DNA from 3 places in the Thermorhabdus hydrogeniformans genome. Region 3 is predicted to be linked to each of the others. Evidence: riboswitches for the same ligand, from Rfam matches in the RefSeq annotation. Region 3 holds a riboswitch; each other region holds the start of a gene.
The links. A riboswitch is a leader RNA that binds a small molecule or an ion and turns the genes downstream of it on or off. The one in region 3 is predicted to bind S-adenosylmethionine.

Region 1 (10,655 bases), on a different contig from region 3:
TCCTACCAGGCAGGACTTAATATGGGCGTCGGAGTTCCCCTCCATATGTCTGTAATCCCCGCTGGCCGGGACAAGCCTGCTCAATGCCCCAATAATATCCGCTTTTACATCGCGGTCGGCGTTTTCGTTGATGATTACCCCGGCGGTGGTGTGGGGCACGAAAACACAGCAGAGTCCCTCCTCAATTTTTGAGTCTCTGACAGCCTGTTTAACCAGAGGCGTGATATCCACCATCTCGTTTTTCGAATTCGTCTCCAATGTAAAAGTAAACAAACATATTCCCCCCTTTTCAATCCGCCTGTATCAACCTTTAACTTTCAAAGTCCTGAGCCTGTTGAGCCCCGCCGCCACTTCCTGAGGCCTCGGGAGTGCCAGATTCCCCGGATGCTTTCCGGCAAAGAGCGAAACCACATCAAGGCCGTATTTTTCAATATCATCAAAAACCTTCAATACTATTTCCTTTAAACTCCGCCTGCCGTCAACGTATTTTGCGGCCGCGTACCTTATAATTTCTCCCACCGCAGCGGTCTGGCTCCTGTCCACCAGCTGTTCCACGTAGTCGAGCTCTATGTTCTCCCTGCCGTACTGCAGAGTGTCGATATCCCTGGTCCTGACCTTTTTCTTCTCCCTGAGCTCAAGCCCCTCTTTCATAATTATTCGCGGGGTTACGGAAATCGGCCTTCGGCCTATTTCCACCTGCCTGTGCGTCTTGAATTCCGCCGCTATCCTTTTAGCCTCAACGGTAACATCGCAGGGGATATAGTCCTGCATCTTTATAACGCAGTCGGCCACATCAAAGTAATCGCCGCTCCCGCCCATGACAAGAACCGTAGAGATGCCCATTTGTTCGTACAATTGGCGTACCCTGTCTATAAACGGGGTTATGGGCTCCTTGTCCTTTGATACCAGTTTTTGCATCCGGGCGTCTCTTATCATGAAATTAGTGGCCGATGTATCCTCGTCCAGGAGCAGCAGACTGGTGCCTATTTCAACGGCCTCCATTATGTTGGCCGCCTGGGATGTGCTGCCGCTGGCGTTTTCCGTGGAGAACCTCACGGTATCCTGGCCGTCGGGCAGGTTGGAAATAAACGGGCTGATGTCCACTTTTTCCACCCGGCGGCCGTCTTCGGCCCTTATTTTCACCGCATCTTCCACCGTCACTACGAATTCCCTGCCATCCCCCGGTATGTGGTTGTAAACGCCTCGCTGCAAGGCGGAAAGCAGGGTGGTCTTGCCGTGGTACCCGCCTCCCACTATGAGGGTAACGCCGGCCGGTATGCCCATGCCTGTTATTACTCCCGAGTTTGGCAGGTTGAAAGTCACCCTGAGGCTCTCCGGGGATTTGAAGGGCACCACCTTACCGCCCCTCATGGGCCTGTCGCTTATGCCGCTTTCCCTGGGCAAAATTGAGCCGTCGGCCACAAAGGCCACAAGGCCGCTTTTCTTGAGTCTTTCCCTGAGATATTCCTGGTCTTCGAAGAGTTCCACCCACTTTCCCGCCGTTTTTCCATCTATGCTTTTAAATAAAAGGGCCCTGTCTACTATTTGAGGCAGGTACTCCAACAACAGCGCAGCCGCTCCCCTCCCGTTAATGCGCCGGCCAAAGGCGGGTAAACCCACGCTCAGCCTGGCCTCCACGTAGTCTTTTTTCACAATTACCGCGGTCCGCTTTAAAATCTCCTGGTTGCCCCTGTCTATATAAATCTCCCCGCTTTTGCCGGTGCCGCTCACCCGCGGCAGCGTCCGGATGAAATCCGCCGCTTCCCTTGCCAGGAAATCCTCCAGCGCCGTGGTCCTTGCCGGTGTCTTATACAGCCGCTCGTCGATGCCTGCGGTTTTCATATCCACCCTTACTCTTATCCTGGATGGAGCGGCAAAAGGATCCCCCTGGACGTGGTCGATATACAGGTTAAAGTATCCGAAGTCGTATTCGCCCTGTATCTCCTTGTAAGCTTTATATCCCTTTCCGTCGATTCTGTCCAGTACTTTTTTCAAGTCGTCCTTATACTTCATCTCAACTTTCCTCCAACTAAAAGCGGTGCAAATATCTAAAGCTTTATGGTAATATTATACACCATACCCGGATCTATTTAAACCCCGGTTGTGTATTGATCTGCCTATTGACAAACAAAAAAAACCATGCTAATATTTTAAGCAACCAAAGTGAATATGCGGAAGAACTCTTATCAAGAGCAGGCTGAGGGACTGGCCCGATGACGCCCGGCAACCGGCAGCCGGCGGTCGACGAAAGCCGCGGCTGCAGCGGTGCTAATTCCTGCAGAACGCTGTGTTCTGACAGATGAGAGGATTCTTGAAAGCCTCTTCGTGTTGTCAGAAGGGGTTTTTTTATTTTTATTTTGGCAAAAGGAGGGTCTTCGGTGATCCACATCAGAAATCTCACGAAGATATATCATTCGGATTCGGGGGATATCAAGGCGCTGGACGGCGTTAACCTGGATATAAAAAAGGGCGATATTTTCGGTGTCATCGGCCTCAGCGGCGCCGGGAAAAGCACCCTTCTCCGCTGCATCAACATGCTTGAAAAGCCCACCTCCGGCTCCATAGAGATAGACGGTGTTGAAATGACCACCCTTACTCCCAATGAACTAAAGGAAATGCGAAAAAAAATAGGCATGATATTTCAGCATTTTAACCTGCTTTCTTCCAGGACCGTCAGGGGCAATGTCGCATTTCCCCTGGAGATTGCGGGTCTGGACAGAAAGACAATCAATGAAAAAGTGGAAAATCTTTTAGACCTTGTGGGACTTTCCGACAAGGCCGACAGCTATCCCTCTCAGCTTTCGGGCGGCCAGAAGCAGAGGGTGGGTATTGCCAGGGCCCTGGCCAACGATCCAAAGGTCCTGTTGTGCGACGAGGCCACTTCGGCCCTGGACCCACAGACGACTCTGTCCATTTTGAGCCTTCTGAGGGACATCAACAAGCAACTGGGAATCACCATAGTGCTGATAACTCACGAGATGAACGTCATCAAGCAGATCTGCCGCACGGTGGCGGTCATCGAGAAAAGCCGCGTGGTGGAACAGGGGCCCCTCCTGGAAGTATTTTCAAACCCCAGGACTGAAACCGCCCGCAATTTTTTGAAATCCATAACTCTATCGGAACTTCCCGAAGAGCTAAAAGACAGGATAAGGAACCTCGACCACGGGCACCTGGAAGGGAAAATCGTCAAAATCGGCTTTTTCGGCGAGATTACCGCCCAGCCCGTCATATCCAGCATCGTAAGAAAATTTGATGTGGACGTCAACATACTGTATGGCAACATCGACCACATCCAGGACACCCCCTACGGCACTCTTGTGGTAGAACTGAGGGGAAAGAACGGCGGGACCGCCGAGGCTTTTGAATACCTTAAAGGGCTGGGGCTCAATGTGGAGGTGATTGAAAATGTCTGAAACATTAAACCTGCTGCTGGTTTCCACATGGCAGACCATTTATATGGTGGCGGTGTCGGTTTTAATTGCAACGGTCTTTGGCATACCTCTGGGCATACTGCTGATGGTGACCGACAGGGGCCAGATACTGCAGAATATTCTTTTAAATAAAATACTTGGCACCATCGTAAACATATTTCGTTCCGTGCCCTTTATAATCCTGTTAATAGTCCTCATACCTTTCACGCGCCTTCTGGTGGGAAAGGCGATAGGAACTACAGCAGCCATCGTCCCCCTTTCGGTGGCGGCCATTCCCTTTATGGGCAGGCTCACCGAAACGGCATTGAGGGAAGTAAACCGCGGCGTCATAGAAGCGGCCCAGGCCATGGGAGCTTCGCCTTTTCAGATCATAACCAGGGTGCTGATCCCCGAGGCACTGCCTTCAATAGCCGCGGGGATTACCATAACCACCATAAATCTGGTGGGATATTCCGCCATGGCAGGCGTCATAGGAGGTGGTGGACTGGGAGATCTGGCTGTGAGATACGGGTATCAGCGCTTTATGCTTGACATCATGCTGTATACCGTGGTAATCCTGGTGGTCATGGTGCAGCTGACCCAGATGATAGGTGATTTCTTTGTAAGCCGGCTTTCAAAAAACCGGTAATTTAACATCTTATGTGTAAAAGACCCTTTGATTCAGGGGTGCTTTTGGCCATCTCGGGCAGCAGACTGATTCTCTACACCAAAATCAACTTTTAGTTTAAAACGAGGAGGAGATTTATGTGAGAAAGATTTTAACTCTGGTTTTGGTACTGGGTCTTATCGCCGCTCTTGTGGCAGGGTGCGGCGCAAAGCAGGGAGCCAGCTCCGGCGAACAATCTCAGAGCCAAAATTCCGGCGGCTCAAAGGTCGTAACCATTAAAGTAGGGGCTTCACCGGTACCCCATGCCGAAATATTAAATGTCGTAAAACCCATCCTCGAAAAAGAAGGAATCAAGCTGGATATTGTAGAATTTACGGATTATGTGCAACCCAACCTCAAACTGGCCGAGAAAGAACTGGATGCTAATTATTTCCAGCATATTCCGTATCTTGAAGACTTCTCAAAAGAACACAATCTTGACCTGACTTATATCGCTAAAGTCCATATCGAACCTATGGGAATTTATTCCAAAAAGATTAAAAACCTCAGTGAACTGAAAGAGGGAGCCACCATCGCCATACCCAACGACGCCACCAACGGTGGAAGAGCTCTGTTGCTCCTGCAATCGGCCGGAGTTATAAAATTAAAGGAAGGCACCGGCATTAAAGCCACCGTGGGGGATATCGCCGAAAACCCCAAAAACGTTAAAATATCAGAACTGGAGGCCGCCACTCTGCCGAGGGTACTGCAGGACGTGGATGCGGCGGTAATCAATACCAACTACGCCCTTGAGGCAAAACTTGTGCCCACCAAAGATGCTCTCTTCATCGAATCGGCGGATTCCCCCTATGTCAACATACTGGCGGTTCGCAAAGGCGACGAATCAAGACCCGAGCTTAAAAAACTGGCTGAGGCTTTGAATTCTCCTGAAGTTAAAAAATTCATCGAAGAAAAGTATAAAGGTTCAGTGGTGCCGGCCTTTTAAATGAAGAGGTGTGATGATGTTGTCAAAATCCGATAAAACCATCGGCGTAATTGCCGGCACGCCTGTGGACACCAGGATGGGAGTTGATTTTATACAAAAAAAGGGCCTCGCAGCGGTGGGTGTTCCCACCGCATCGGGACCCGAAGAGCAGAATCTGCTGCAGTTTCTGCACCCCGACGCTCTTGTTCAAAAAGTTATCTCTATCATCGATGACCTTGAAAAGCAGGGCATAAACAAGGTGATGATATACTGCAATTCTCTGGCCGCCGCAATAGACCTTGAACTCGTAAAGCGATCCCATCCGGGCACTTCTGTGGTCACTCCGCTGGACATATACCGCAGCCTGGCTTCAAGGTACAAAAGGTTGATGCTGTGGGCGGCCAACGGCCAGTGCCTGGCGGGAATAGAAAAAATCTTTTACGAGCGGAACCCGGCCGTACAAATCCTGGGGATTTCCATGCTCCCGGTGGTAATCGCCATTGAGAATCTGGAACCACCGGAATTCATCATTGAAAAATACGAGCTGGCGGGACTTCTCCCCCGCAGCCTTGAAGTAGATGGGCTGGTGCTCGGGTGCACCCATCTCCCCTACCTGAAACAAGTGCTGCAGGAGAGAACGAATATCCCCGTGATCGACCCCGCTGATGAAATGCTGGCACATCTATTGCACGGCGGCAATAAACGCGTTTAAAAGAATGACGGCGTGGAAATATGGAAGTATGGATGAAAAATCTGCCCTTCGAGCGGAAAGGGCCGCTATTTTCTGAAAAAACGCCTGAGCAGGGGAAACACTCCCGCTTCTTCCGTTACCACATAAATTCCTTGGCCGTTTTTGGGAACCAGTATGGCTCCTATGGAATTTATTCCTCCGGGATATGCGTTGATCTCGGGGTTTTTTGTTTCACCGAAACGGCTTTTTACGGTCATCCACACATAAGTGGGATACAAGGACATAATACTTCTCATGTCCTCCGGGCTGTTTACCGGCTGGCCGTTGACGGAAAGAATGACATCCCCGGGACCAATTCCGATTTTTTCCGCCGGCGAGCCTTTTACCACATCCAGGACCCGCACTCCCTCGGGAGGCGGCGCAAAAAGCGGCGGATTCCGCCTTTCCGTTCTTTTACCGGTTATGATGAGCAGTTCATGGGCGGCGGGTCCGAAGACCGCAGCCGTATAGGCAAAAACGGTGTTTCGCGAAGCCAACACCGATAGGGCCAGCAGTATCCCGCTAAACGCCAGCAAATGTACGGCCGACGCCCTGCACCTGGCCCTTGGTGTTCTGGTTAGAGCTATGTCGCCATACCCCAGGGCCGCCACCACAGGGATCATTAAAAATACCGCTCGAGGATTTTCGAGAATGCCGGAAGGCGGCTTTATGAGAGGCCACCAGTCGGGCATTTGAATCATGTCTCCCACCGGTGCCTGGCTTATGACTACCGTTAAAAGCATAATCGGAACAGGCCAGAATTCCTGAAGAGAGAACCCCCCTGCAATACCACAGCGGTCATCTTTGATAAAAACCGGGGAGGCATTGATGTAACCCGCAAAAAAAATTAAAAAGCTTTCCACCAGGTGAAGAGCCGCGACAAGCGCCATCAACCCGGCCACATCTATTCTGGGAAAACCGGTGAGGAGCGAAAAAAGGGAAACAAGCCCCCCCGCATAGGAAAAACAGATGAATCGGGGATGAACCAGCATCAAAAGCAGTGCCAGCGGCCACACATATGCTAGTCCGGTCCCGGATATGCTTATGCCCACTAATATGACCACCAGGCTGCCTGCAAGGCCCCCGAGGGTTCCATACAATACGGCATATATCACTTTCTCCCGGGGTTTTACCTTCATGGCTCCAAACATCTTGAGCTCCAGTTCCGCCGTCCTTTTGTACTGCGTCCACGCGATCAGGATGACAAGCCAGAAAAACGGACTGAGTACGGCCTGGGGCAAGCCCTGCAGGAGCAATAAGATGATTTTCCCAAGAGGAAACATGAAATCCCCCTCTACTTTCCCGCCATAATCCATGATTTTATCAGTTCAATGGCTTTATTAAGCTGGTTGTCCTTATCTCTGGGCACTGCGAACGGGTTTTCCCCCTTATCCAGCTCCACCTTCACATTTGGCTCAATTCCCACGCCGTCTATGCTCCTCCCGCTGGGTATATAGTATCTGGCGATGGTTAGCTTCAATCCGGAACCGTCTTCAAGGGGTTGCAGTTCCTGGACCGAACCCTTGCCGAAAGTCCTGGTGCCCACAAGTACACCCGCCTTAAAATCCTGAATGGCTCCCGCCACTATCTCCGACGCACTGGCACTGTTTTCGTTTACAAGAACCACCAGGGGGATGGTCAATCTTTGCTCATCGGAATAGTATTCCTCCAGCCTGTTATTATACCTGTCTTCAGTGTATACAACCAGGCCTTTGCCAAGGATCATGTCGGCCACCTTTACCGACTCGTAAAGGGAACCGCCCGGGTTATTGCGCAAATCCAGTATCATGCCTTTAACGCCCCGTTTCTTTAAAGACGCCAGCGCCTCCCTGAACTCGTCTGCGGTGTAGGAATCAAAAGAAGTTATCCTGACATATCCAATGTTTTGTCCCAGCATCTCCTCTTTTACGGTCTTCATGCGGATGCTGTCCCTGACCAGTTCAAATTTGAGCAGGTCTTTAAATCCGGGCCTTTCGATGTACACCGTGACCCTGGTGCCTTTCTTGCCTCTGAGCAGCTTTACGGCTTCGTCAACGCTCTTGCCCCTCAGGTCAGTGTCGTTTACCCGGACTATCCTGTCCTTCGGGAGAATGCCGGCCTTTTGAGCCGGAGTGCCTTCTATGGGGGAAACGACCATGATGGCTCCGGTTTTTTTATCAACACCCAAAGATATGCCGACACCTTCAAAGGAACCCTTCACCGAAATCAGGAAATCCTGAAATTCGTCGGGCCCCATAAAGACGCTGTATGGGTCCCCCAGGGATTGCACCATGCCTTTAACGGCGCCTTGCACCAGCGCGGCGGTATCGACTTCCTTAACGTACCTGTTCTCAATCATTTTCATCACGTCGAGCAGCGGTCTGAGGCGACGAAAATTTTCTATGTCATCTTGGGTAATAGTTGCGTTTTTTTCCGCTTTGTTAAAAACATAAAGGGGCTTATAGCCTATTTTCGCCCCCAGAATAAACGAAAGCAGCGATACCGCCATACACAGTACCGCTACTTTTATTGCGCTTTTCGCCCTGCTTGCCAGCATCTGCTCTACCACCTATCAAGTAATTTCTTTTAAATTATATCACTTATTTTAACCAATTCCAAGGGTTTACATGCTGGCCATTCTTTATTACCCCGAAATCCAGGTGGGGCCCCGTAGACCAGCCTGTGCTGCCCACAAGGCCGATCCTGTCTCCTTTTTTAACCTTTTCCCCTTCTTTCACCAGAATTTTCGAAAGGTGGGAATAGCGTGTAGACAGCTGGCCTCCGTGGTCTATAATGACGGTATTGCCGTATCCGCCGTACCAGCCCGTGTATATCACCACACCGTCGTCGGCCGCCACTACATCGGAACCCGTCGGCGCCGCAATATCAATACCCTCGTGAAATCTTCTTACCTTAAAAATGGGGTGCACCCTCCAACCGAAATCGGATGTAACCTGGGTGGATGCGGGCACCGGCCAGCGAAATTCTCCCGTGCCAATATATGCCCTTTTGCTTTTTGCCTGCATTTGCTGGATCATTTTAGCCAAACGCCGGGCGTCTTCCTGGAGCTGGTCCTCCTGGCGTTCGTATTCCCGCTTTTGCTCCTCCAGTTCCGCCAGAAGCTTTTGCCTGTCGCTCTGGCGCGAGGCTATGGTGGCTCTTGTTATGCTAATTTTTCTGTAATGCTGGGCAATTTGATTTTTCTGTTCCTCCAGTTCCGCCTTCTTTTGGGCCACCATTTCTTTCTTCGCCCTGAATTCCGCAAGCAGGTTTTTATCACTGTCAATAATCCTCTTGACCATGTCCAGCCTCGTCAGGAAATCGGGAAAGCTGGAAGCCGAGAGGAGCACTTCTATGTAATCAACCGGTCCCGTCATGTAAAGGGCCCTTATCCGGGTGTTGAGATTATCCTGCTGCTCGGCGACCTGATCCTCAGCCGCTTTCAATTCCCGCTGGGTCTTTACCAGTTTTTGCCGGGTCTCCTCTAATTTTATTTCTGTAGCCTTCAGCTCCTGCTGGGCTTTATTCAGTTCCTGTTCGATGACGGCAAGTTCCGACAAGACGTCTTTCTTCTGGTTGTTCACCTTTTTAATGTTATTTCTTATGTTTGAGAGCTGTTTCTGGATGATGTTCTGCTTGTTCTTCAATTCCTGCAGGTCGGTGGCAGAAGCAGGTAAAGCGACGGCGTATGCGAACACCGCCAGAAGCATTACTGTGAGTATTTTTAGTTTACCCTGCGACAATTGCCTCCTGGTTCAAAAAACTTGACTGTTTTTATCTTCAGCCAAGTCGGCCCCCGGACCAGGTTTTCGCCTCCTTCCGGATATTTGATTTGCCCTCCGAGGGGCAGGGCGACAGGGGGCCTCGGCCCGGGAGTCCCACCCGGACGGGAGTACTGCACCGGTAGGACACAACCGGTATGAACCACTTGCACGGGAAAGTCTAAGCTTCCACCAGATTGTGCTGACCTCCCGGTAGGGAACCAATCCCGCCTCCCGCGTCCTGTTAGGACGCCTACCGGTTTGTCCGACACCGGCTAAACGGGGTCACCATAAGGACAGGACGAGCTTTTTGAGGTCATGCCAGACGAAGTAATACGCTTCCTGCTGCCGCGAGACAAGCCCGTTGTGCAGCAGGAGCTTCCCCTCCAACCGCCTCAAGCAGGCCCTGACCCCACGGGTCATCCCTTTTCCTTCCCCCGGTATATCAGGATTAACCTTTCGAGTCAGGTTTTGCTTGATTTGGGCTAACACTTGCTTTATTTCTTTCGTTACCCGTTCTTTAAAGCCCATCGCCCGACGGCCTATAACCAGTGCCGCAGCGCAATGCACCGGAACAGCATAACTTCTCCTATACTTCCAATAGCCAATGTTAGACGTGTGCCGGGCAGGAATAGGCTTAAAAGGCACTCCTTCCTTGGTAGCCCTCCTGCACACCGCCTCCACCATTTTGGCAAAGGGAAAGTTGGAAGCCATACGGTTGAACTTCTTATTGGTGTCCAGCCTGTCTTTGGCAAAATCCAGATCCTCCAAGGCAATGGGTTTGCCTAAAAAGAGGGCTATGTCTACCACCACTTTGGCTAAGACGCCTATCAGATAGTTCCGACGGAAGCCGGAAGCGTAAGCCAGATCAGGTACTCTGATGTACAGAAAACCATTCGGGTAAGTAATAACCTGGGATTCTCCCTCATACTTGCCCAGGTTGCCGGGGTAAGGGATATTAAAACTTTCCGGCCACGGCTCCGGCTGGCCTGAAGCGTTTACATTGCACAGGGCCACTCCATCAGGATTGGTGTCCAAGGCTAAACAACCTTTAGCGAAGTCGGGCTCCCGCACCCCACCAAGGTCGAACGTCAGATGCACTATATAGCGGCCCTCCAGGGTGCGTATGAGCTCTCCTGTGTAGGGTAGCTTCACAGCCAGCCACATCCGCACCAAGTGCCGG
Region 2 (10,655 bases), on a different contig from region 3:
TCAATATCCTTGCACACGATACCTTCCATATCCTCCGCCTTTATCACATTGAATAATCCTTCTGCGTCGGTAAAGTTTTCGACAAGTTGTAAATCCTCCTGCGGGGTGACTGTTTCCGCCAGGATTTGCTGCCTCTGGTGCAGAGGAAGCCCCGTAATCCACTTCCCGTTGTAATATAAGATGTCAAATATCATATAGGAGACTGGAATCGACCGCCGGGCTCGTTCCACATTTTCGGGTTTACGGATTCCGTCCCTTCGCATAACTTCGTGGAATGAAGGCTTGCCGCCAGAAAGGGCTATTATCTCACCGTCCAGGATGACCGATGAAGCGGAACAATATCGAGCGATATCGAGGAATTCCGGATACTGCACGGTCCTTTCATTTCGCCTGCGGTTGAACAACCTGACCTCATTTCCATCATAGTAAGTGAGGACGCGGACGCCGTCCCACTTAACCTGGGCTATCCACCGCTCTCCGGCCGGTATTTTTTCCGCACGTATTGGTTCAAACGGAATAACGGGTGTAAGCAACATGTCCGCTCCCTGATAAATCGATTTTTTATTTTCCCGACTGTAAGTTTCTAGATATAAGCGTTACTGATTAATGACCGTTCTTTATTTAAATAGGATGCCCGCTTTCGAGATTTTTTAAAATTTGTACTCCGGGATTTTTGGTATAATAGAAGTAAATTAAACTGCTCTTCCGGGATTTGAGGACAGGGGTGCGGCCTTGGCGGTGGAGAAATATCTGTAAAACGAAAATCTTGAGTTTGCGGCAAAAATGGAACAGGCCTGCACGGGTTGTTAAAAAGCCCTTAAAAGGGAATCATAACTTTATAGACCCCGATGGAATTTGAAAATGTGTTTGGGGCAGGTGTCTGTTTTGCCGCTGGTTTATGTGGAAAATGAAAAACTCAACCTCACAAACCTTTCAAAGGTGTTGTGGCCCGAAGACGGCATTACCAAAGCCGAGTTTATAAACTACTATACAGAAATGGCTCCGTTTATATTGCCCCATCTAAAAGACCGCCCCATGGTTTTTACCCGGTATCCGGACGGCATATACGGCAAAGCCTTCTACCAAAAGAATATCCCGGAATACGCCCCTGACTGGCTTAAAACTTACGAGGATTTCCATGATGAGAAAACGGTGCGGTACGCCGTTATAAACGACACTCGAAGTTTGCTATGGGCGGCCAACCAGGCCAGCATAGAGCTGCACCCCTGGCTCTCCAGAATAGGTTCGGTGGAATACCCGGATTTTGTGGTGTTTGACTTTGACCCAATGGAGGACACCAATTTCGAGGATGCCAGGGAAGTGGCCCTGGCCTTGAAAAAGCTGCTGGACATGTCCGGTCTGGTGGGATTTCCCAAAACTTCCGGGGCCACGGGGCTGCAGGTTTATATCCCCATAGAGCCCAAATACACGTACGAAGAAGTGCGGGTTTTTGCCCGGTTTTTCTGCAAAGTTCTGGAAAAGACCTTCCCCGATATAACCACCACCGAACGCAGTGTGGATAAGAGAGAAGGCAAGATGTACCTGGATTACCTGCAAAACGTGAGAGGCAAGACCATAGTGGCCCCCTACAGCCCGCGCCCGAAAAAGGGGGCGCCTGTTTCGTGCCCGGTGACCTGGGAGGAGCTGAAACAGGGGGTTGTGCCGCAAATGTTCCACATTAGGAACATGCCCGCGAGGGCTAAGGAAAAGGGCGATCTGTTTAAAGGTGTTTTGACGATTAAACAGCACATAGACAGGTGGTTGAAATGAAGGCCTTTTTTAAATGAAGGAGGGCATTGCATGAACATAACTTTTGGCTGGTTTCTGGATTTGTCCATTATCTTTTTTCTTATAATGGCGGGAGTAGTTTTTTTTCTGATAATAAGGAGTATCCTTGGAATTTTTCTTCGAAGGTAAATTTTCGTAAAAACTACGGGTCTCAGGGAGTGGATTGTTGTGGCCAGAGTTCTGGTTATCGGCGGAGGGCCGGGAGGCCTTTATGCCGCTGCCGAGGCGGCAAAACACGGATTTGATGTGACTCTAATGGAAAAGGGTAAAATAGGCGAAAATATCCGGTGCGCAGAAGGCTTTTTTGATGTACTGAAACGCCTGGGTAAGCCCTGCGCCGGAGTCAGGTTCAAGGTGGAAGAACTTGTTATAAAAGCAGGTTCTACATACCGGTTTGACGTAAGGCCTTTGTTTTTATGGATGATAGACAGGAGCACCTGGCAAAAAGAACTGGCGAAGAGGGCTGCGGAAACGGGCGTGATTATAAAAGAGGACTCGCCGGTTAAGCCAGAAGACCTGAAAAAATTGAAGGGAGATTACGATTTTATAATAGACGCCAGCGGGGCGCCTTCAATAACCTCCAGGGTTTACGGCTTTTCGGGTTTTTATAAAAATCACTGCGGCAGGACGGTCCAGTACACTGTGGAAGGAGACTTCTCCCACATCGGCAACCGCCTTAAAGTCGGTTTTTTGCCGGATTTCTGGGGCTATTACTGGATATTCCCGAAAGGAAAGGATGAACAGGGGAGGGAGACGGCCAATGTGGGCATAGGCAACTTTGATTCGGCGGATAAACGGAAATTGTGGGGCATGCTGGATGATGTGATGAGGCGGGAAGGGTTGGACGGCCCCGGCTACAGGGTTATAAAATCCCTCGGCGGGATTTGCCCTTCGAAAATGCCGGAAAAGCTCATCTACGACAACATCCTGCTGGTGGGAGATGCGGCGGGGCTAACATCACCGCTGCATGGCGGGGGTATAGATATGGCGGTTATTAGCGGCATCGAAGCGGCCCGCGCCATATCCAGAGACCTGACCGGCTACGAGCGGCGGATAAGGAGCATTTTTTCACGGAGGCTGGAATTCGAAAAAACCGTTGCCACGGCATGGGGAAAGATGTCCTTTGAAAGGGTGGAAAGGGTCCTGGCAAGGGCTTGCAAATTTAAGTTTTACAGGGTTTTATTCAACCCCCGATTTTACACCCCAGCCACAGCCGCGCTTTTTAAATTTATCGCCTAGCAAGAAAAACTGCAGCAAATATTTCCGGAGCCGCATCAAAATCATAATTTTAAATCATATTTTATATATTTTTATATTGACAGCAATTTGGCCTGCTTGATATAATCATAAAAAACTGAATACGATAAAGGTTGTAAAACCTCTTATCAAGAGAGGTGGAGGGACTGGCCCGATGAAACCCGGCAACCGTTAGAAGCCCCCCTTCTAAAATGGTGCCAATTCCTGCAGAAGCATAGTCTTCTGAAAGATAAGAGATCTTGCGGATGGAGAGATTGAGGCCTCTTATCTTGAGAAGAGGCCTCAAGTTTTTATATGGCAGTTTCATCGCCGGTTAAGAAGAGAATCCGGGCGCAAGGGAAATGCTCATATAAAAACATGAAAAATATTGTGAAAGGAGTCAGCCGTACGGAATCTGGCTTGAAAAACAAGTTGAAGAAAGGTTTATTTACTGTTACCGTGGAAATTTCATCTCCAAAAGGCACGGATCTGGAAAGAGTTCTTGCTGATGTAAGGGAACTGGAAGATTACGCGGATGCGGTTAATATTTGCGACAACCCGATGGCCAATATGAGGATGGGGGCAATACCCCTTGCGCATATAATTCAGGAAAGAACGGGGGTCGAAACAATTCCCCACTTAGCCTGCAGGGACGGGAATGTGATCGGCCTCCAGTCGGAAGTTTTAGGAGCCTGGGCCCTCGGAATAAGAAATATTTTCGTTGGGAGGATAAAAGTGTGTCGACTTTTTTAGAAGCAATTAGAGAGAAAATAGTGGTTTTCGACGGCGCCATGGGCACCGAACTTATCAAACGGGGCCTGAAAGCCGGCGAGTGCCCGGAAGCCTGGAACGTCTACCGCCCGGAGGCGGTAATGGATATTCACAGGGCCTATATCGAGGCCGGAGCCGACGTAATAGAGACAAATACATTCGGGGCCAACCGCGTCAAACTTTCCCACTTCGGCATGTCCGGCAGGGTGAGAGAAATAAATTTAAGGGCGGTGGAAATCGCAAAAAAGGCCTCGGGCGAAAAGGCTCTTGTGGCTTTATCCGTCGGCCCCACGGGGATGCCTGTGGAGCCGTACGGCCCTACGGCCCTGGAGGAGGCCATAGACGTCTTTAAAGAGCAAATAGCCGGCGCCCTGGAGGCCGGGCCGGATTTGATAGTGGTGGAGACCATGAGCCAGCTTTCGGAAGCCCGGGCTGCGGTGCTGGCGGCCCGGGAGCTTTGCGACATTCCGGTGGCGGTCACCATGACCTTCGAAGAGACGGGCCGGACCATCACGGGCACAGACCCGGCCACGGCCCTCTTTGTCCTGGGCTCCATCGGCGCCGATGTGGTCGGGATAAACTGTTCCCTGGGCCCGGATAAAATGGCGGCGATCCTGGCTGAAATGGCAAGATACCGCCATATCCCCCTTCTGGTCCAGCCCAATGCCGGCATACCGGAATTTGCCGACGGCCGGACCGTTTACCACCTTTCACCCCGAGAGTTCGCCGAAAGCTGCGTTAAGCTGGCGGATGCGGGATTAAACGCGCTGGGGGGCTGCTGCGGCACCACCCCGGAACATATAAGATTGCTGAAGGATAAAGTCCGCGGGCGAAAACCCCGGCAAATAACGCCCGGATCCGAAACCGTCCTGTGTTCCGACAGGCTGACGGTGTTCTTATGCCGGGATAAACCGGTAAAGGTCATAGGAGAGAGGATTAATCCCACCGGAAAAAAGCTCCTGGCCGAAGAACTGAAGGCCGGTTCCTTAAACCGCGTGGTGGAAGAGGCCCTTGCCCAGAAAAAGGCCGGGGCCCATATCCTGGATGTGAATCTGGGAGTTCCCGGCATAGATGAGCAGGCTTTAATGAAAAGGGCCGTATTGCGCCTTCAGGAAACTGTAGACCTTCCCCTTTGCCTTGACAGCAGCAATCCCGATGCCATTGAAGCGGGCCTCAGGGTATACAGCGGCAGGGCGCTGGTAAATTCGGTAAACGGCACCGGCGGAAGTCTTGAAAAAATACTGCCCCTCGTCAAAAAATACGGGGCGGCCGTCATAGGCCTTACCATGGATGAGAGGGGTATCCCCGAGAAGGCAGAGGAAAGATTTAAGATAGCAAAGAAGATCGTAGAAGCCGCCGCCGGGTACGGCATTCCAAAGCAAGATGTGATAATCGACTGTCTCACCCTTACGGCGGGAGTCCGGCAGGAACAGGCAATGGAAACCGTTAAAGCCATAAGGATGGTCAAAGAAGAGCTGGGGTGCCTCACCGTCCTGGGGGTCAGCAATATTTCCTTCGGCCTTCCGGAAAGAAATGCCGTAAACGGCGTTTTTCTGGCCATGGCGCTGGAGGCGGGTCTGGACCTTCCCATTATAAACCCGCTGGATGACGGGTTGTGGAAAGTCGTAAGGGCCGCCGGCGTGCTGACCGGGAGGGACAAAAATGCGGCCGAATATATAGCCTTTGTAAAATCGGGGGCCGGGGAGAATAACGCGGCTATAAACTCAGGCGGCACACGGGCGGACAAGGAGCTGTATAAAGCGGTGGTGGAGGGCCGCGGGGCGGCGGTGGAAGAATACCTGGAAGAATTGTTCCGCAAGGGGATGGAGCCTTTGAAGATCATAGACGGCATATTAGTGCCCGCTCTGAACGAGGTGGGAGAAAAGTATGAAAGCGGAGAATATTTTATCCCCCAGCTTATGCAGTCGGCGGAAACCGCCCGGCGGGCTTTCGACGCAGTAAAAAAGCGCTTCCCGTCGGGACTTAAAAAAAGTGCCGTGAAAGTGGTGCTGGCGACGGTCAAAGGCGACATCCACGACCTGGGGAAAAACATAGTGAGGGTGATAATGGAAAACTACGGCTTTGAAGTTATAGACCTGGGCAGAGATGTGGATCCGGGGGCAATAGCGGGAGAAATAGAAAAACACCCCGATGTGATGCTGGTGGGTCTCAGTGCCCTTATGACCACCAGCATACCTTCCATGGAAAAAACAATTCGGGAGATAAAAAGTCGATTCCCCCGGTGCAAGGTGGTGGTGGGGGGCGCAGTACTGAGCGAGGCGCTGGCAAGGCGCATAGGGGCGGATTTTTACGCCAGGGACGCCATGGAAGGCGTAAAAGTGGCGGAAAAGGTCTACGGTGCAGCAGGACAGCCCGCGGAAACCTAGAAACATTTTTTTGACGGGGTGTTGAACTTGCCTGTAGTTGAGTTGCCTGTCAGGGTTGATAAAGAGCTGGTTTTAAAATACCTGGGCTGCGGAGGAAAAAGAAGATTTTCTTCACGCATCCTTGAGGAAATTGACGGTGCTTCAGCGCGTGCGGAGGAATTTATGCATCCCGCGGTGTGCTACGATTTCTTCAACTTTTTTGCCGATGAAAGGCAAAAAAAAGTGTTTCTCCCGGGAGGGAAATTCTTTTCCGGCGAATATATAGTCAAAAGCCTTATCGAGACGGATTGCGTCGTGGCGGCCGTAGCCACCCTGGGCCGGGGCGTGGACGAAGAGATCTCGCGATGTTTTGACAGGGGGGATTTTTTGAGGGGGATTATCCTTGACGCCGCGGCGAATGCCGCGCTAAATCGGCTGGTTGAAGATTTTAAGGCTCATCTTTTAAGGTCGGCCGCTTTCAAAAACCGCGGCCTCACCCGCTGCCTCAGCCCGGGCCGGGGCGACTGGGACATAGGAGATCAGGAGGCCATTTTTTCACTGCTGGATGCGGAGGCCATCGGCGTCACCCTCAATGAAAACCGCATGATGAGCCCTGCAAAATCTCTTACCGTGGTCTTCGGCACAGGAGAAAATGTGGGTGTGCCGCACGATGTTTTATGCAGCGGATGCGATATGAAAATGTGCAATTACCGATAAAAAATCCTGCGCTTAAAACCGCAGGATTTTAGCTTTATAAAACTTATTATGCTTTTTATACGGCGCTTGTTTTGCTATTTTACTTTGCCTTTTGGGACCATGCGCCGGGTTATCTCGGTAAGCTCCCTTGTAAAGCTCGAAATGGGTTTTCCCGCTCGGATTCCTTCGGCGATTTTTTTAAGGCGGGTTACCAGGTTGGGATCGGTGGTCACGTTAACGGCTTTGATCCGGGTATCCGCCCTTTTTACCGCGTCCGCCACCTTTGTCTTGATTTCATTGGTCTTTTTGGCCTCGACTCCCGGTTTTATCTCCAGGCCTACAAAGGCCGTGGAACCGGAGACCACCACTGTGGCGGATTTTACGCCTTCCACTTTTGCGGCGGCGTTGGAAAGTTTGGAGGCCAGAGCATTGGCGGGCGAAGGAGCGGGCTTTTTGGCCGGAGTCCTCCTGACTATGCGGCTCGGAGGGGCGGGTTTTGGGGCCGGTCTGCGGCTCACGGCACAGCCGCCGGTGGTCAGAGCAAAGACGGTAATCATTATCAGGATCGAGGCTAGAAATCTTTTCATAAAAATACCCTCCTTCCTTGAATTTATGATGAGCAACTCGACTGTTTTTATACTGTTGTTTTCCGGTTTATCTGGAAGCAGTTTACCATGTATTATTTGTGTTATAATATATCTGAGGTGATTTTTTGTGTATGAGCTTATGGCTCAGCTTGCCAAATATGTATTAATAGCGCTGATCTACTATTTTTTATATAATTTTTTGAAAGTGATGATAGCAGACCTCACAATGCAGCAGAATGCCAACAGGGATACGGGTTTTTTTCTTTTAACCGAGGACGGCAGGGAATACCCGCTGTTTAACGTGAATACCATCGGCAGGGCCGGCGATTCGGACATAATCATAGAAGACCCGTATCTTTCGAGCAAGCACGCCCTGATTGCCAGGAGGGGGCGGAGGATGATAATAGAAGACCTGCACAGTACCAACGGGACTTTTGTCAACGGCAAACGGGTGAAAAAACCCGTGGCTTTAAAAGACAGAGACGAGATAGTGCTGGGAGGCAAGAAGTTTATTTTTTTGAGGAGGGAAACCGGTGGAGTCAAAGATGGAAGCCGTCTATAACAAGTCCCTGAGCGCCATAGTTCTGGTGGGATTTGTCTCATTTTCGCTGCTCGCCGTGAGGACCCGCCCCTTTTCCCCTCTGCCTGTTTACGGTGCAATAGCCTTTGCGGTGATTATGTTCACGGCGCATTTTTTGACGGGTCACATACTTAACGGGCAGGATGCTTCTCTTTTTATACTGGCGTGCTTTATCACGGAACTGGGACTCATAATACTTTACAGAATAAATCCCGAAATATTTTTAAAACAGATAACCTGGTTTGCTGCCGGCGCCCTGCTATTTATATTTAGCTCGATTGTAGTGAAGTACTGGATTAAGGTAAATCTGGCTCCCGTGTTTTTTTATTTAGCGACGGCGGCCCTGCTTCTGGCCCCCCTGCTTTTTGGCGTGGAAAAAGGCGGCTCCAGAAGCTGGATAAGGATCGGTGATTTTACATTTCAGCCTTCGGAACTGGCCAAAATTACTTTTGTGCTGTTTCTGGCCGGAGTTTTAAAAGAAGGGAAAATAAAGAATTTACCGTGGTTTTCCGCGCAAATACTGACGGTGGCGGGCCTGCTGGTGCTTTCCAGGGACCTGGGCGGAGCCCTGCTCTTTTATCTCACCGCTCTGGTCCTGGTCTTCGCCGCCACTTCCAGATGGGATTTAACAGCACTGGGATTAATAATGCTGGGGATTACCGGCATTGCCGGTTATTATGTATTCGGCCACGTCAGGATCAGGGTGGAGGCATGGCTCAATCCCTGGCAGGATGTACCCGGCAAGGGCTATCAGATCGTGCAGTCCCTTTTTGCCATAGCCCAGGGTGGCTTTTTTGGAACGGGGCTGGGTCTGGGCCATCCGGAGTATATCCCGGCGGTGGCCACCGATTTTATTTTTTCGGCCTTTTCAGAGGAAATGGGCTTCCTGGGGGCCGCCGCGGTGATAATACTTTACTTTCTGCTGGTATATCGGGGAATTAAGATTTCACTTTCGTCAAAGGATGAATTTCTGGCCATGGTGGCTCTGGGAATTACCGCACTGTTCGGCTTGCAGATATTTACGATTATAGGCGGCGTTATAAAGCTCATCCCCATGACGGGCGTAACGCTGCCCTTCATGAGTTATGGGGGTAGTTCCATGCTGATGAGTTTCATTTCCCTGGGGATACTGAACGGCATCAAACTCAGAGAAGGAAGTGAAGAGGCCGGTGAATAAATTCGAAAAAAACACTAAAGTGGTTTTCGCCGTTTTTTGCGCGCTTTTTCTATTCCTTATCGCATACCTGACATATTTTCAGGTCTACGAGAGGGATAAACTCATCCAGAGTTCTTACAACAGGAGACTTTGGGAACAGGAAGAAAAGGTATTGAGAGGAACCATTTATGACGCCGGAGGAAGGCCTCTGGCGGACTCAATCATAGAAGGCGATCAAAAGAAAAGGATTTACCCCGGAGGGGAAGCTTTCGGCCCCTTAATAGGTTACTCCGACAGAAAATTGGGCCGGGCGGGTCTGGAGGAGGTCCTGAACGGTGAACTCCTGGGGCTTTCGGAAAAGGACCCCATGGTTGTCCTGCGCCAGAAAATCCTTGGGGTCTCGGATCGGGGCAATGATGTTTACCTCACCATCGACTCCGAACTTCAGAAGACGGCCTATAGAATGTTTCGGGGCCGTAAAGGCGCCCTTGTGGCCATGGATCCGAATACCGGGGCAATACTGGCGATGGTCAGTTCGCCTGGGTTTGACCCTTCAAAACTGAATGAAAGCTGGGATGACCTTGTGCGGAATCCGGATAAACCCCTCATAAACAGGGCCACCACGGGCCTGTATCCACCGGGGTCGTCCTTTAAAATAATTACCCTTGCCGCCGCCCTTTCAAACATACCCGGTATCGAAAAAAAGGTCTATTATACCCCTGGTTATGTCAAGGTAAACGGGAGGATAATACGGGACTACGAGGGCCTCCGGGCCGGTGAATACGATTTGAAAACCGCATTTCGCTATTCCAGCAATTCGGTGTTTGTAAAAATAGGCCAGGAAGTGGGGAGAGACAAACTTTTTGCCATGGCCGAAGCCTTCGGCTTTAACTCGGCGGCTTCCTTCGATATGCCGGCCGCCATAAGCAGCTTTCCCAGGCCGCCGCTCATTGGAGGTCAGGTGGAGCTGGCCGAAGACGCCATAGGCCAGGGCAGAATTCTGGCCACCCCTCTCCAGATGGCGAGGGTGGTTTCGGTTATCGCCGGCGGAGGGAGGCTTACAATCCCTTACATCATTCAAAAATCGGTGTCTCCCCTGGGAGGCGTTAAAATATATCACCAGAATGAGGCGTCAAAACAGATAATTGACAGGGCTGTAGCCGATAGGATAAAGGAGCTCATGGTGGATGTGGTGCAAAACGGGACCGGCATGCCGGCCGGCATAAAGGGAATTACGGTGGCGGGCAAGACCGGCAGCGCCGAAAACCCCCACGGCAAAGCCCATGCATGGTTTGTGGGCTTTGCACCGGCGGAAAATCCCAGGATAGCCGTGGCCGTAGTGGTGGAAAACGCCGGTTCGGGAGGAAAAAACGCCGGCCCCATCGCCCGGGAAGTGATGCTGCACTACCTGAGCCGGGAGAATGAGAAACGATAGAGGAGGAGATTTAATTGAAGAAAAGTCTTCTGGCTGACGG
Region 3 (10,655 bases):
TAAAGTGCTGAAAGAAATGAAAGAAGACGGGACCATGGCGGAGATTTCCAGAAAGTGGTTCGGCGAGGATATCTCGGTTTTTGAGGAGGTAAAGTTCGAATAGAATTTGCGTCCGGTTTACTGCAAGGGCGAAAAAGACATTTGCCTGCCCTTTGAAGCCATTCAAAGGGCAAATCTTGTTTTAATCACGGGGTGAAACGATGGACTTTATATATATGTGGGGGATAGTCCCGATTTTGGCCCAGGGCGCTCTTATGACACTGGAACTGACCGTGCTGTCCATAATTTTCGGGACTGTTCTCGGACTCATCCTGGCTCTCATGAAAATATCTTCAAATCAAGCCGCAACCAAAGCGGCCGGGTTTTACATTTATGTAATGCGGGGGACCCCGCTCTTACTCCAGCTGTTTGCCATTTATTACGGCGGGCCGTCGGTGGGGATTAACCTGCCGCCTTTTGTGGCGGCCGTAGCGGCCATGAGCCTGAATTCCGCCGCCTATGTGGCTGAAATAATCCGCGCCGGCATCCAGTCTATAGACAGAGGTCAGATGGAGGCCGCGAAGGCTCTGGGTATGACTTACGGCCAGGCCATGAGGCGGGTTATACTGCCTCAGGCTTACAGGCGGCTGATACCCCCCATGGGCAACGAGTTTATTGCCCTTTTGAAAGATTCGTCTCTGGTTTCCACCATCGCCATGACGGAGCTTATGAGGAACGCCCAGCAGATGTATGCCAATTCCTTTAAAGCCGTTGAGGTATTCACCCTGGCGGGCATATTCTATCTCCTCATGACATCGGTGTTTACGGTGGTATTCGGAAAGATCGAGAGGAGGTATTCGGTTTATGAATGATACCATGAGCGCAAATTATATCCTTTCTGTTGAGGGTCTTCACAAATCCTTCGGGGATCTCAAAGTGCTTCAGGATATAAATCTCGATGTTTCGGCCGGCGAAGTGGTGGTGATAATAGGTCCCAGCGGTTCTGGAAAAAGTACTCTTTTAAGGTGCATCAAAAATCTGGAAAAACCGGAAAAAGGGCGGATTTGTATAGAAGGCCGGCCTTTAGATCCAAAAAACAGGTCCTTTCGAGTCCTGCAGCAAGAAATAGGCATGGTCTTCCAGCAATTTAACCTTTTTCCCCATATGACGGCGCTGGAAAACGTCATGGAGGGGCTGGTGACGGTAAAGAAAACTCCCAAAGGCCAGGCCCGGGAAATTGCACTGAACCTCCTGGAGAAAGTGGGTCTTGCGGCTAAAAAAGACGAATATCCCTCCCGGCTTTCGGGGGGCCAGAAGCAGAGGGTTGCCATAGCCCGGGCCCTTGCCATGCAGCCCAGGGTCATGCTCTTCGACGAGCCCACCTCAGCCCTGGACCCGGAACTGGTGGGAGAGGTACTTTCGGTGATGAAGCAACTGGCAAAAGACGGCATGACCATGCTGGTGGTAACTCACGAAATGGGGTTTGCGAAGGAGGTAGCCGACAGGGTGGTATTTATGGACGGCGGAAGAATTCTGGAGGAAGACACACCGCTCAATATTTTCAAATCACCCCGTCATAGCCGCACCAGGCGCTTTTTAGAAAAAATTATAGCGTGAGAAAAAACTGCATAAAAAAAGAACCCTGTTTCAAAAACGATGCGGGTTCTTTTTTTATGCATTACTATTCGACACCCTCTTATTCAAGGGAGCGGGCAATCTTCAGAGCTTCCCTTTCGCTTAAGTCTGTATCCAGTTCGAAGCGAATTTTGTCGTCAAACCACAGGATGTGGACCCGGTCTTTTCCGGAATGCGGGTTGTGCTGGACGACCAGAGTGCCTTCTGTGCCTTTGATGTTCACCTTTTTTACCCGGGCTCCGGCGAAAAAACTGCTGGAGGCGAAGTCGCCCGGCATGTATTGCTGGCCTATAATGAGCCGGTTTTTGTCTGAGCGGTAGTACTGCTTTACGGCATATTTGTCCAGGACGGTGACGATATCCAGAGTCATCCCCCGGGGCAGGTAAGAAGGTTTTTTAAACGAGAAAGAAGCTTCCGATTGAGCCTGTTCAAGGGTCACCACCCTTTCCCCGGTAGCCAGCGGCCAGTCTGGTGGAGGAGGAGGCGCCCCGGGCGGCGGTGAAGTAGTACTGCTCATGGAGATGCTTATATCGGAAGGAGGCTCCGGTTTTATGAAAAATTCTACCACCGTCTTTAAGACCCTGCTGCTTATGGCGTCGGCGGTGGGCGGATTTAAAAAGTAAACGGCGGCGCCCAAGGACAATACGGCCACACTCGCCGCCACCAATTGAAAGGCGGACAATTTGTGTTTGGCGGCAAGTTTTTTTGAAAAACGCGAGACATCTTTTCCTCCGGCAATATTTGCCCAAATCTTATCCGGGGGAGGTGCGTCTATACGGTTTGCTTCCTCGTGCAAAGTTTGCTTTATCAGATCTTCCAGGTTCAACTCTTCCATTACAGGGATCCCTCCCTTTGAATTTGGGCTATAGTCTTTGAATGTAAAGGAAAATTTTCATCTTCGGTCAGCTTGCAATTCAATATCTTAAGGGCACGGTGCAGGCGGGATTTAACCGTGCCGAGGGGTAGATTTAGAGTTTCAGCTATCGCCTGGTTATCAAAATCGAGGAAGTATTTCAAGACCACCACCTGCCGGTGGACGGGGGTTAAAGAATCGATGGCCTCCAGGAGTTTGGCTCTCAACTCCCGGCGTTCCGCTTCGGTTTCCGGCATGGGCAATTTTACCTGCGGAAAATAGTCATCCGTGGACAGTTCGGATATATCCTGAGAAGTTACCATGTGTTTTCGCTGGCGCAGTATGTCCACCGCAGAGCGAGTGGCTATGGCCTTGACCCATGCTCCGAATTTTCGGGGTTCTTTTAAAGTGTCAAGCCGTTCGAAAGCCTTTAAAAAAGCCTCCTGAGTGGCGTCTTCCGCCAGCGATGGACTGCGGGTGATTAAATAAGAAACCCTGTAAACCTCTTCATAAAACATTTCGAACAGTATCTGAAAGGCTTTATTATCTTTGTTTTTGGATCTGTTCACTATTTTAAAAAGATCCATACTGCACCTCGAATTCCTGATTTAAAGGACGCTAAAATCTGTCTTTCGGGCCTGGGGGTGGGGTTCCGGCCCCCTCTCCCTATGAGGTGGTCTGCGCCGCGTAAAATGGCCTTAATTTCCGAAAATGGCAGTTCTTTAATTCCTCCTCTTGTATCCAGATGATAATCAACTCTGTTAACTCTTTTCTGCCCATAACAATCAAAACCCCGATCTATTCACCGGTAAATTTCTTCAGTAAAAATTATATCATTTTTTCAAAAATATAAAAGCATCACTGACATGGCGGCCGGGAAGTTTGATGGTGATTTGGGCCGGCCGGTAACGGTGGTTCCGAATGCGTAAGGATAAACAAGTCCATATCTTCTTTGGAGGGGTCATTAACAGTGGTAAAGGTTGGTGAGCCTTGAGCTCGACGCGAGTATTTTACGCGAGTATTTTGATTGAAACAAAAAAGGTAAAGCTGCGGCAGCTTTACCTTAAATCACTTAATATTTAACGCAATTTTTTGAAGGCTTTCCCAAGAGCGTCGGCGCCCAGTATGGCGCTATACACATCTTCTGGCGTCACCTTGAACGGCATATTATGAATGGTTTCATTTTCGGCGCAGGAAACTTCTGCAACCTTTCTTATATCCGCCTCTTTAACTTCCTTGATGCCCAGCTCCTCAAGTGTAACTGGAAGCCCTACATCCAGGCAGAAGCCGATCACTTCTTTCAGCTCTTCCAGAGGGCTGTTTTCAAGTACCAGTTGCGCTATGGTCCCGAAGGCCACCTTTTCACCGTGATACATATGATGGCATTCTTCGAGGACCGTAAATCCGTTATGAATGGCATGGGCAGCAGCGAGTCCTCCGCTTTCAAAACCTATGCCGCTTAAATAGGTGTTTGCCTCAACGATGTTTTCTACAGCACCGGTACATACCTTGTTTTCCACGGCCAGTTTTGCTTTGAGGCCGTCTTCCAGCAGTGTCCTGTAACAGAGTTCGGCGAGGGCCATCGCCGCCTTTGTGCTCTTTCCGCCTGCCATGCTGGATGCGTTTGACCTGACACATGCCCTGGCTTCAAAATATGTGGCGAGGGCGTCACCCATTCCGGAAACCAGCAATCTTGCCGGGGCTCTGGCGATGATTCCGGTGTCCACCAGGACAACGTCGGGATTTTTGGGCAGCATCAGGTATTTGCTGAATACTCCTTCGTCGGTATATATAACCGAAAGCGCACTGCAGGGTGCGTCGGTGGATGCTATAGTGGGAACTATCACAACCGGAAGCCCAAGATAATACGCGAGGGCTTTGGCTGTATCAAAAATCTTTCCGCCTCCCACTCCCATTATCACAGCGGAATTATTTTTTTCTGCGAGTGTTTTCAGCCTGTTTATTTCATTTTCCGAACATTCCCCTCCGAAGGGTTCAAATATCAGTTCTGCATTTTCACCTGCAAAACTTTCCTCCATGACAGGCCGTGTCCTTTTTATACCGTTCTCGCTGGCGATTATGAAAAATGAACGACCGAGGTTGATGACGTGATCTTTAATATTTTTTAAAACCCCATTTCCCTGAACGTACTTCCCCGGCCCTATGATGGCTTTCATCATTTCAGATCTCCTCCTCCCGTATTGATTGTTAATATTTTATCACACTCAAGGAGACAGTGCAAGATGATATTTCCACGGTGTTATCAAGTGTATCGGCTTAATGCTAGATTAAAATCCCAGGGTCCTGCCCGGCTGGCGCGCGGAAACCGTGGGCGAAAACCTGCATATACTATTCCGGATGATATTCGCGAGCCCGCCCGGATGTTCAGTCTACGACGACGCCCCCTCAGGCACTATATAAAAAACTTTTTGTTATCCATGTATTGCAGGGTTTAACAATTGCTTATTATACCCAAAGGCGCTTAATCTGGCTGAGTTCAACCGGCTGAAAAATCGCCATCCTGTCTTTCCGGGACAAAAAACTTCTCATTCAACAAAATTAGATTCGACAGGTAAAAAACGGCGATTTTGATGAAAAAACAGACTGTCCGTTCGGGACAGCCTGTTGTGCCATACAGCAGGGATTATGCGTCTATTTTGCCAGCTTGAAAATATTTATCACATCGTCTTTGCCCAGTTTGACGAAATTGCCGACGGTTTTTTTGCCCGAATCGGTGCATTTGTCTGCCATTTCCTCAAATCTGTCGTCGGGGATATTAATCTCGCTCAACGTTACCGGAAGGCCGATTTTCCTGAAAAACTCCGTCATCCTTTCAATTCCCGCCAGCGCAACGGACTCAGGCGATTCAAAGGGCATGTCGACGTCCCATACCCTTACGGCGAACTGGACGAATCTGTTTACATCATGCCTGTACACGTATTTCATCCATGCCGGGAACACTATGGCAAGCCCTGCCCCGTGGGCAATGTCGTATATTCCGCTCAATTCGTGTTCGATCTTGTGGGAAGCCCAGTCGCCAATCCTGCCGGTACTCAGCAGGTCGTTGTGAGCTATGGTGCCCGCCCACATGATTTCGGCCCTGGCGTCGTAATTGTCGGGGTGTTTTAACGCTATCTGCACATTATTGATGACGGTCTTTAATGTGGCTTCGCACAGCCTGTCGGTGAAATCCACATGTTTTACATCGGTAAAATACCTTTCCATTACGTGGGCCATGATATCCGCGGCGCCGCAGGCCGTCTGATAGGGTGGCAGCGTATATGTAAGTTCTGGATTTAATATGGAAAAAACCGGCCTTATATGCTCGCTGTGTATGCCTCTTTTAAACCATCCCTCTTCGTTGGTAATGACCGAACTGTCGCTGGCTTCGCTCCCGGTGGCGGGGATGGTCAAAATGACGCCTACCGGCAGCGCCTCTTCGACGTTAGCCTTTCCTGAATAAAAATCCCATACGTCGCCTTCATAGGGCACTCCGACGGCGATGGCCTTGGCGGTGTCTATCACGCTTCCGCCCCCCACGGCCAGGATGAATTTGATGGAGTTTTCCCGGCACAATTTTATGCCCTCTCTCACCAGGCTCAAACGGGGATTGGGCTGGATGCCCGACAGCTCCACAAACTCTACGCCGGATTGCCTGAGCGACTTTACCACCCTGTCGTAAAGCCCCGTTCTCTTTATGCTCCCTCCGCCGTAGCAAAAAAGGACCTTCTTTTCATACCGCGCGGTTTCTTCCCCTATGAGTTTCTCCGTCCCCTTTCCGAAAATAATTTTTGTGGGGTTTTTGAAAACAAAGTTTTCCACACCATCACTTCCTTTTGACTTAAGATATCGCTAATAATAGTATAAATTTTATGGCTGAATTGTTAAAGTAAGCACTTAAGCGATACCTGGTTACAAAAATATACCGTCGGTATGCTGCAGTTAAATCTACTAAACTTTTTACCGCATTTAATCTGATTTTCTGGCTGCCACTGGAAGAATACTTTTGTATTCTGGACACTGAATAGACGCAACTCTAATGCATGAGATGTAAAGCATACTTTACAAAACCTTGTTCAAATGATATAATCGGTGTAAAGCTAACTTTACACCGATGTTGGGAGGTGGCTTTTATAAAAAACTATGTTAAAAAACTCAGAGAGGAGAAAGGATTAACCCAGGAGCAGCTGGCGAAAAAAGTGCATGTCTCCCGCCAGACCATTAACGCCATTGAAACGGGGCGTTATAAACCTTCGATAATTCTCGCACTGAAAATGGCGAATATTTTTGAACTTCCGATGGAACAAATCTTCATCCTGGAACCGTCTGATTGGGAATAAATTTTTATATGGGAGTTGATGATAATGTCAAAGAAAAACAGCATGCAGGATAGGGCTATAAAGCACCTCCGCAGTTACCTGTGGTTCGGAGGCGTATATCTCGCGGGTGCCGCCATATGGTTTGTGATAAGTTTTATAAAACAGGAACTTGATACTCCGGTAGCATTTATTTGGCTGACAGGTTCGGCCGCATATATTTCGGGGATCACTCTGGCGGTGAGACGCATAAATCAAATAAAATCCGGAAAGCTGGAAGTCTGGGCGGCAGAGCCCGATGAACGCAAAGAGTTTATCACCGCCAAAGCGGCTAACGGAGCGTTCTGGTGGACCATTTTGATATTATTTGCCATCCTGGGCGGAGAAACGGGACAAAAAGGAAAAATTCCTGCAGACATCAGCGCAATTCTCCTGACTGAAATTATTCTGTACTTTGCCCATTATATTTACTATATACGTAAGTATTAAGATTTAATATTAACAAATTTTTTTTGTACCGTTGCCCATTTTTAAGTTAAGTTAATCGATCCTTTGTTTTTTTAAAAACATCCGAACCTTTCAGGGGGAAAAACGTCCATTCAACATTAAGGCGAATTCAAGCAATTGTGCAATTTTTTGTGAAAATGTAATATTTGAAGTTTAAAACATGTAAATTATGCTAATAATTTTATTTGAAGAGTAATTTTGAGGAGGATGAAGTACTATGGCAGAGAACTTATTAGAAAAAACCAGGAAAATCAACAAATTGTTGCAGAGGACGGCCGGGTACCCGGTGGATTTCGACGAGGTATGCAAAATCCTGGGGGAGGTGCTGTCTGTAAACGCCTATGTCGCCAGCCGGAAGGGTAAGGTTTTGGGCTTTTATTTGATGGAAGACTCCGATGGCGATCCGGTTCGGGAGATGGTGCTGGAGGAAAAGGTTTTTCCAAAACATTATAACGACAGGCTGCTGGAGATCCGGGAGACAAGGCCCAATCTAACTCCGGATGCCCTTGAGATGGCTGAGGAAAGCACTGCCCAGGGTCCCGGCACAGGCATGTTGATGACAATAGTGCCGATTAACGGCGGCGGGGAAAGGTTGGGGACGCTGGTTTTAACCAGATTTGGCAGGGAGTTCACCGAAGAGGACCTGGTCCTGGCGGAATACAGTGCAACGGTTGTGGGCATGGAGATATTGAGGTCAAAAAATGAAGAAATTGAGGAAGAGGCGCGCAAGAAAGCCATTGCCCAACTGGCGATCGGGACGCTGTCCTTTTCGGAACTGGAAGCGGTGGAACATATTTTTGAAGAACTGGATGGAAATGAAGGGCTGCTGGTGGCCAGCAAGATTGCCGACAAGGTCGGCATCACCAGGTCTGTCATTGTAAATGCCCTGAGAAAATTCGAAAGCGCCGGCGTCATAGAATCGCGGTCGCTGGGCATGAAAGGTACATATATAAGAATACTCAACGATAAACTGGTAGAAGAACTTAAAAAAATTAGATCTTAACTGCGCCCTATAAATTTATATTGACAACGGTTTTATCCCCTGATATAATCAATAAAAATTGAATATGATAAAGGTTGTAAAACCTCTTATCAAGAGTGGTGGAGGGACTGGCCCTATGAAACCCGGCAACCGTTAGAAGCTTTGCTTCTAAAATGGTGCCAATTCCTGCAAAACGCCAGGCGTTTTGAGAGATAAGAGGAAGGTGGTCAAAAACCCTCTTCTTATCGAAGGGGGTTTTTTTTATACAAAAACCGGAGGAGGAATCATTATGACAAATTACAGATTCAACACGCTGGCCCTTCATGCGGGGCAGGAGGCGGACCCCGTTACGGGGTCCAGGGCGGTACCCATCTATCAGACCACCTCCTATGTGTTCAAGAGTACCGAACATGCCGCAAACCTGTTTGCCCTGAAAGAGGAAGGAAATATATATACCCGCATCATGAACCCCACGCAGGATGTGCTGGAAAAACGCATGGCCGCTCTCGAAGGCGGCGTTGGGGCGCTGGCCCTTTCTTCCGGCCAGGCGGCCATAGCCTATTCCATAATGAATATCGCAAAGGCCGGAGATGAAATCGTCTCTTCAAGTAATCTGTATGGCGGGACTCATAACCTTCTGGCATCGACATTAAAACGGCTGGGCATACAAGTAAAATTTGTTGATCCCAGCGACCCGGCAAATTATAGAAAGGCCATAGGGCCCCGGACCAGAGCGCTTTACGGGGAAATAATCGGCAACCCGAAGATAGACATCCTGGATGTGGAAGAAGTGGCAAAAATAGCCCATGATGCGGGCGTACCCCTTATCGTGGACAATACCTTCGCCACACCCTACCTGTGCAGGCCCTTTGAATTCGGTGCCGACATAGTGGTGCACTCCGCCACGAAATTTATCGGCGGGCACGGCACCTGCATAGGAGGGATTATCGTGGACTCGGGGAAGTTCGACTGGACAAATGGTAAATTCCCCGAATTGACCGAACCGGACCCCAGTTACCACGGCATAGTATACACCGAAGTCTTCGGAAAAGCCGCCTATATAGCCAGAGCGAGAACCCAGCTCCTCAGGGATATGGGAGCCTGCATGAGTCCCTTCAATGCCTTTTTGCTGCTGCAGGGACTGGAGACTCTCCACGTGAGAATGCAGCGCCATGTGGAAAACGCCCAAAAGGCGGCGGAGTTTCTCAATAATCATCCAAAAGTCGTGTGGGTCAATTACCCGGGGCTTGCCGAGTCCCCATATTACCCGCTGGCCCAAAAATACCTGCCGGAGGGCCCCGGAGCCATATTCACCTTTGGAATTAAAGGGGGTCTGGAAGCGGGAAAAAGATTTATAGAAAGCGTGAGGCTTTTCTCTCATCTTGCAAATGTGGGCGACGCGAAGTCTCTGGTGATACACCCGGCCAGCACCACCCACCAGCAACTGAGCCCGGAAGAACAACTGGCGGCGGGAGTCACTCCAGACATGATAAGAATATCCGTTGGTATCGAAGATATTGAGGACATATTGGAGGATCTGGAAAGGGGCCTTGCGGCTGTTTAATTCATCCGGAAGGAGGAAGCCCGTGATAGTTAAAGAGCGTCTGTTTTCCTTTACAAAAGAGGAGATTGAATTCACTACCGAGAGCGGGTATACTTTCGATTACATCCAGGTGGCCTATGAGACTTACGGCAGATTAAACCGGCAAAAAGATAACGCCGTCCTGGTTTTGCACGCCTTGACAGGGGATGCACATGCGGCGGGAGTTTACACCAACCGGGACCCAAAACCAGGCTGGTGGGACCCCATGATCGGTACCGGACGGGCCCTGGATACGGACAGATATTTTGTCATATGCTCCAATGTCCTGGGAGGATGCAGGGGCACCACGGGCCCATCCTCCGTTAATCCACGAACAAATGTACCTTACGGCATGGGTTTTCCTCCCATAAATATACGGGATATGGTAAGATTGCAAAAAATTTTGCTGGATTACCTGGGGATAAAGAAATTAAGGATGGCCATCGGTGGTTCCATGGGTGGTATGCAAGCCCTGGAGTGGGCGGTGACCTTTCCCGATTTTGTGGAGGCGGTAGTGCCCATAGCCGCCACCCATAAACTCTCTCCGCTTGCCGTTGCCTTCAATTACGCGGGCATAAAGGCCATAGAGAACGACCCGGCCTGGAGAAACGGAGACTACTATTCTGTCGGTCAGCCGGTGAGAGGGCTTTCCCTGGCCAGGATGATAGGTACCCTCACATACAAAAGCGACGAACTTTTCGAGCGAAGGTTTGACAGGAAAATGGATCCGGAAAAGGGACTTTTCCAGGTGGAAAGCTATCTGGAGCACCAGGGAGAGATTTTTGTCAATCGTTTTGATGC

Region 1: another riboswitch for S-adenosylmethionine. It lies ahead of ACKX14_RS10205 (methionine ABC transporter ATP-binding protein); the one in region 3 lies ahead of ACKX14_RS09885 (homocysteine synthase).
Region 2: another riboswitch for S-adenosylmethionine. It lies ahead of ACKX14_RS04240 (methylenetetrahydrofolate reductase); the one in region 3 lies ahead of ACKX14_RS09885 (homocysteine synthase).

Annotation. Positions count from the first base shown of each region.
Region 1 is NZ_JBJYKD010000019.1:20,599-31,253, reverse strand. Features, by position in the region: gene ACKX14_RS10215 (secondary thiamine-phosphate synthase enzyme YjbQ) at 1-273, opposite strand, end outside; gene ACKX14_RS10210 (ABC-ATPase domain-containing protein) at 304-2,013, opposite strand; SAM riboswitch class I at 2,181-2,306, shown strand; gene ACKX14_RS10205 (methionine ABC transporter ATP-binding protein) at 2,379-3,413, shown strand; gene ACKX14_RS10200 (methionine ABC transporter permease) at 3,406-4,059, shown strand; gene ACKX14_RS10195 (MetQ/NlpA family ABC transporter substrate-binding protein) at 4,178-5,023, shown strand; gene ACKX14_RS10190 (Asp/Glu racemase) at 5,043-5,714, shown strand; gene ACKX14_RS10185 (PDZ domain-containing protein) at 5,780-7,015, opposite strand; gene ACKX14_RS10180 (S41 family peptidase) at 7,027-8,268, opposite strand; gene ACKX14_RS10175 (murein hydrolase activator EnvC family protein) at 8,312-9,454, opposite strand; gene ACKX14_RS10170 (IS200/IS605 family accessory protein TnpB-related protein) at 9,758-10,655, opposite strand, start outside.
Region 2 is NZ_JBJYKD010000006.1:32,076-42,730, forward strand. Features, by position in the region: gene ACKX14_RS04225 (ATP-dependent DNA ligase) at 1-536, opposite strand, end outside; gene ligD (non-homologous end-joining DNA ligase) at 877-1,770, shown strand; gene ACKX14_RS04235 (NAD(P)/FAD-dependent oxidoreductase) at 1,957-3,027, shown strand; SAM riboswitch class I at 3,168-3,281, shown strand; gene ACKX14_RS04240 (methylenetetrahydrofolate reductase) at 3,340-3,777, shown strand; gene ACKX14_RS04245 (homocysteine S-methyltransferase family protein) at 3,762-6,182, shown strand; gene ACKX14_RS04250 (hypothetical protein) at 6,210-6,878, shown strand; gene ACKX14_RS04255 (YhcN/YlaJ family sporulation lipoprotein) at 6,953-7,444, opposite strand; gene ACKX14_RS04260 (FHA domain-containing protein) at 7,572-8,006, shown strand; gene ACKX14_RS04265 (FtsW/RodA/SpoVE family cell cycle protein) at 7,978-9,201, shown strand; gene ACKX14_RS04270 (peptidoglycan D,D-transpeptidase FtsI family protein) at 9,194-10,615, shown strand; gene ACKX14_RS04275 (DMT family transporter) at 10,630-10,655, shown strand, end outside.
Region 3 is NZ_JBJYKD010000018.1:14,791-25,445, reverse strand. Features, by position in the region: gene ACKX14_RS09935 (amino acid ABC transporter substrate-binding protein) at 1-103, shown strand, start outside; gene ACKX14_RS09930 (amino acid ABC transporter permease) at 201-851, shown strand; gene ACKX14_RS09925 (amino acid ABC transporter ATP-binding protein) at 844-1,596, shown strand; gene ACKX14_RS09920 (DUF4367 domain-containing protein) at 1,676-2,449, opposite strand; gene ACKX14_RS09915 (RNA polymerase sigma factor) at 2,449-3,054, opposite strand; gene ACKX14_RS09910 (glycerol dehydrogenase) at 3,547-4,647, opposite strand; gene ACKX14_RS09905 (iron-containing alcohol dehydrogenase) at 5,120-6,289, opposite strand; gene ACKX14_RS09900 (helix-turn-helix transcriptional regulator) at 6,592-6,807, shown strand; gene ACKX14_RS09895 (hypothetical protein) at 6,832-7,272, shown strand; gene codY (GTP-sensing pleiotropic transcriptional regulator CodY) at 7,508-8,293, shown strand; SAM riboswitch class I at 8,377-8,491, shown strand; gene ACKX14_RS09885 (homocysteine synthase) at 8,562-9,836, shown strand; gene metX (homoserine O-acetyltransferase MetX) at 9,859-10,655, shown strand, end outside.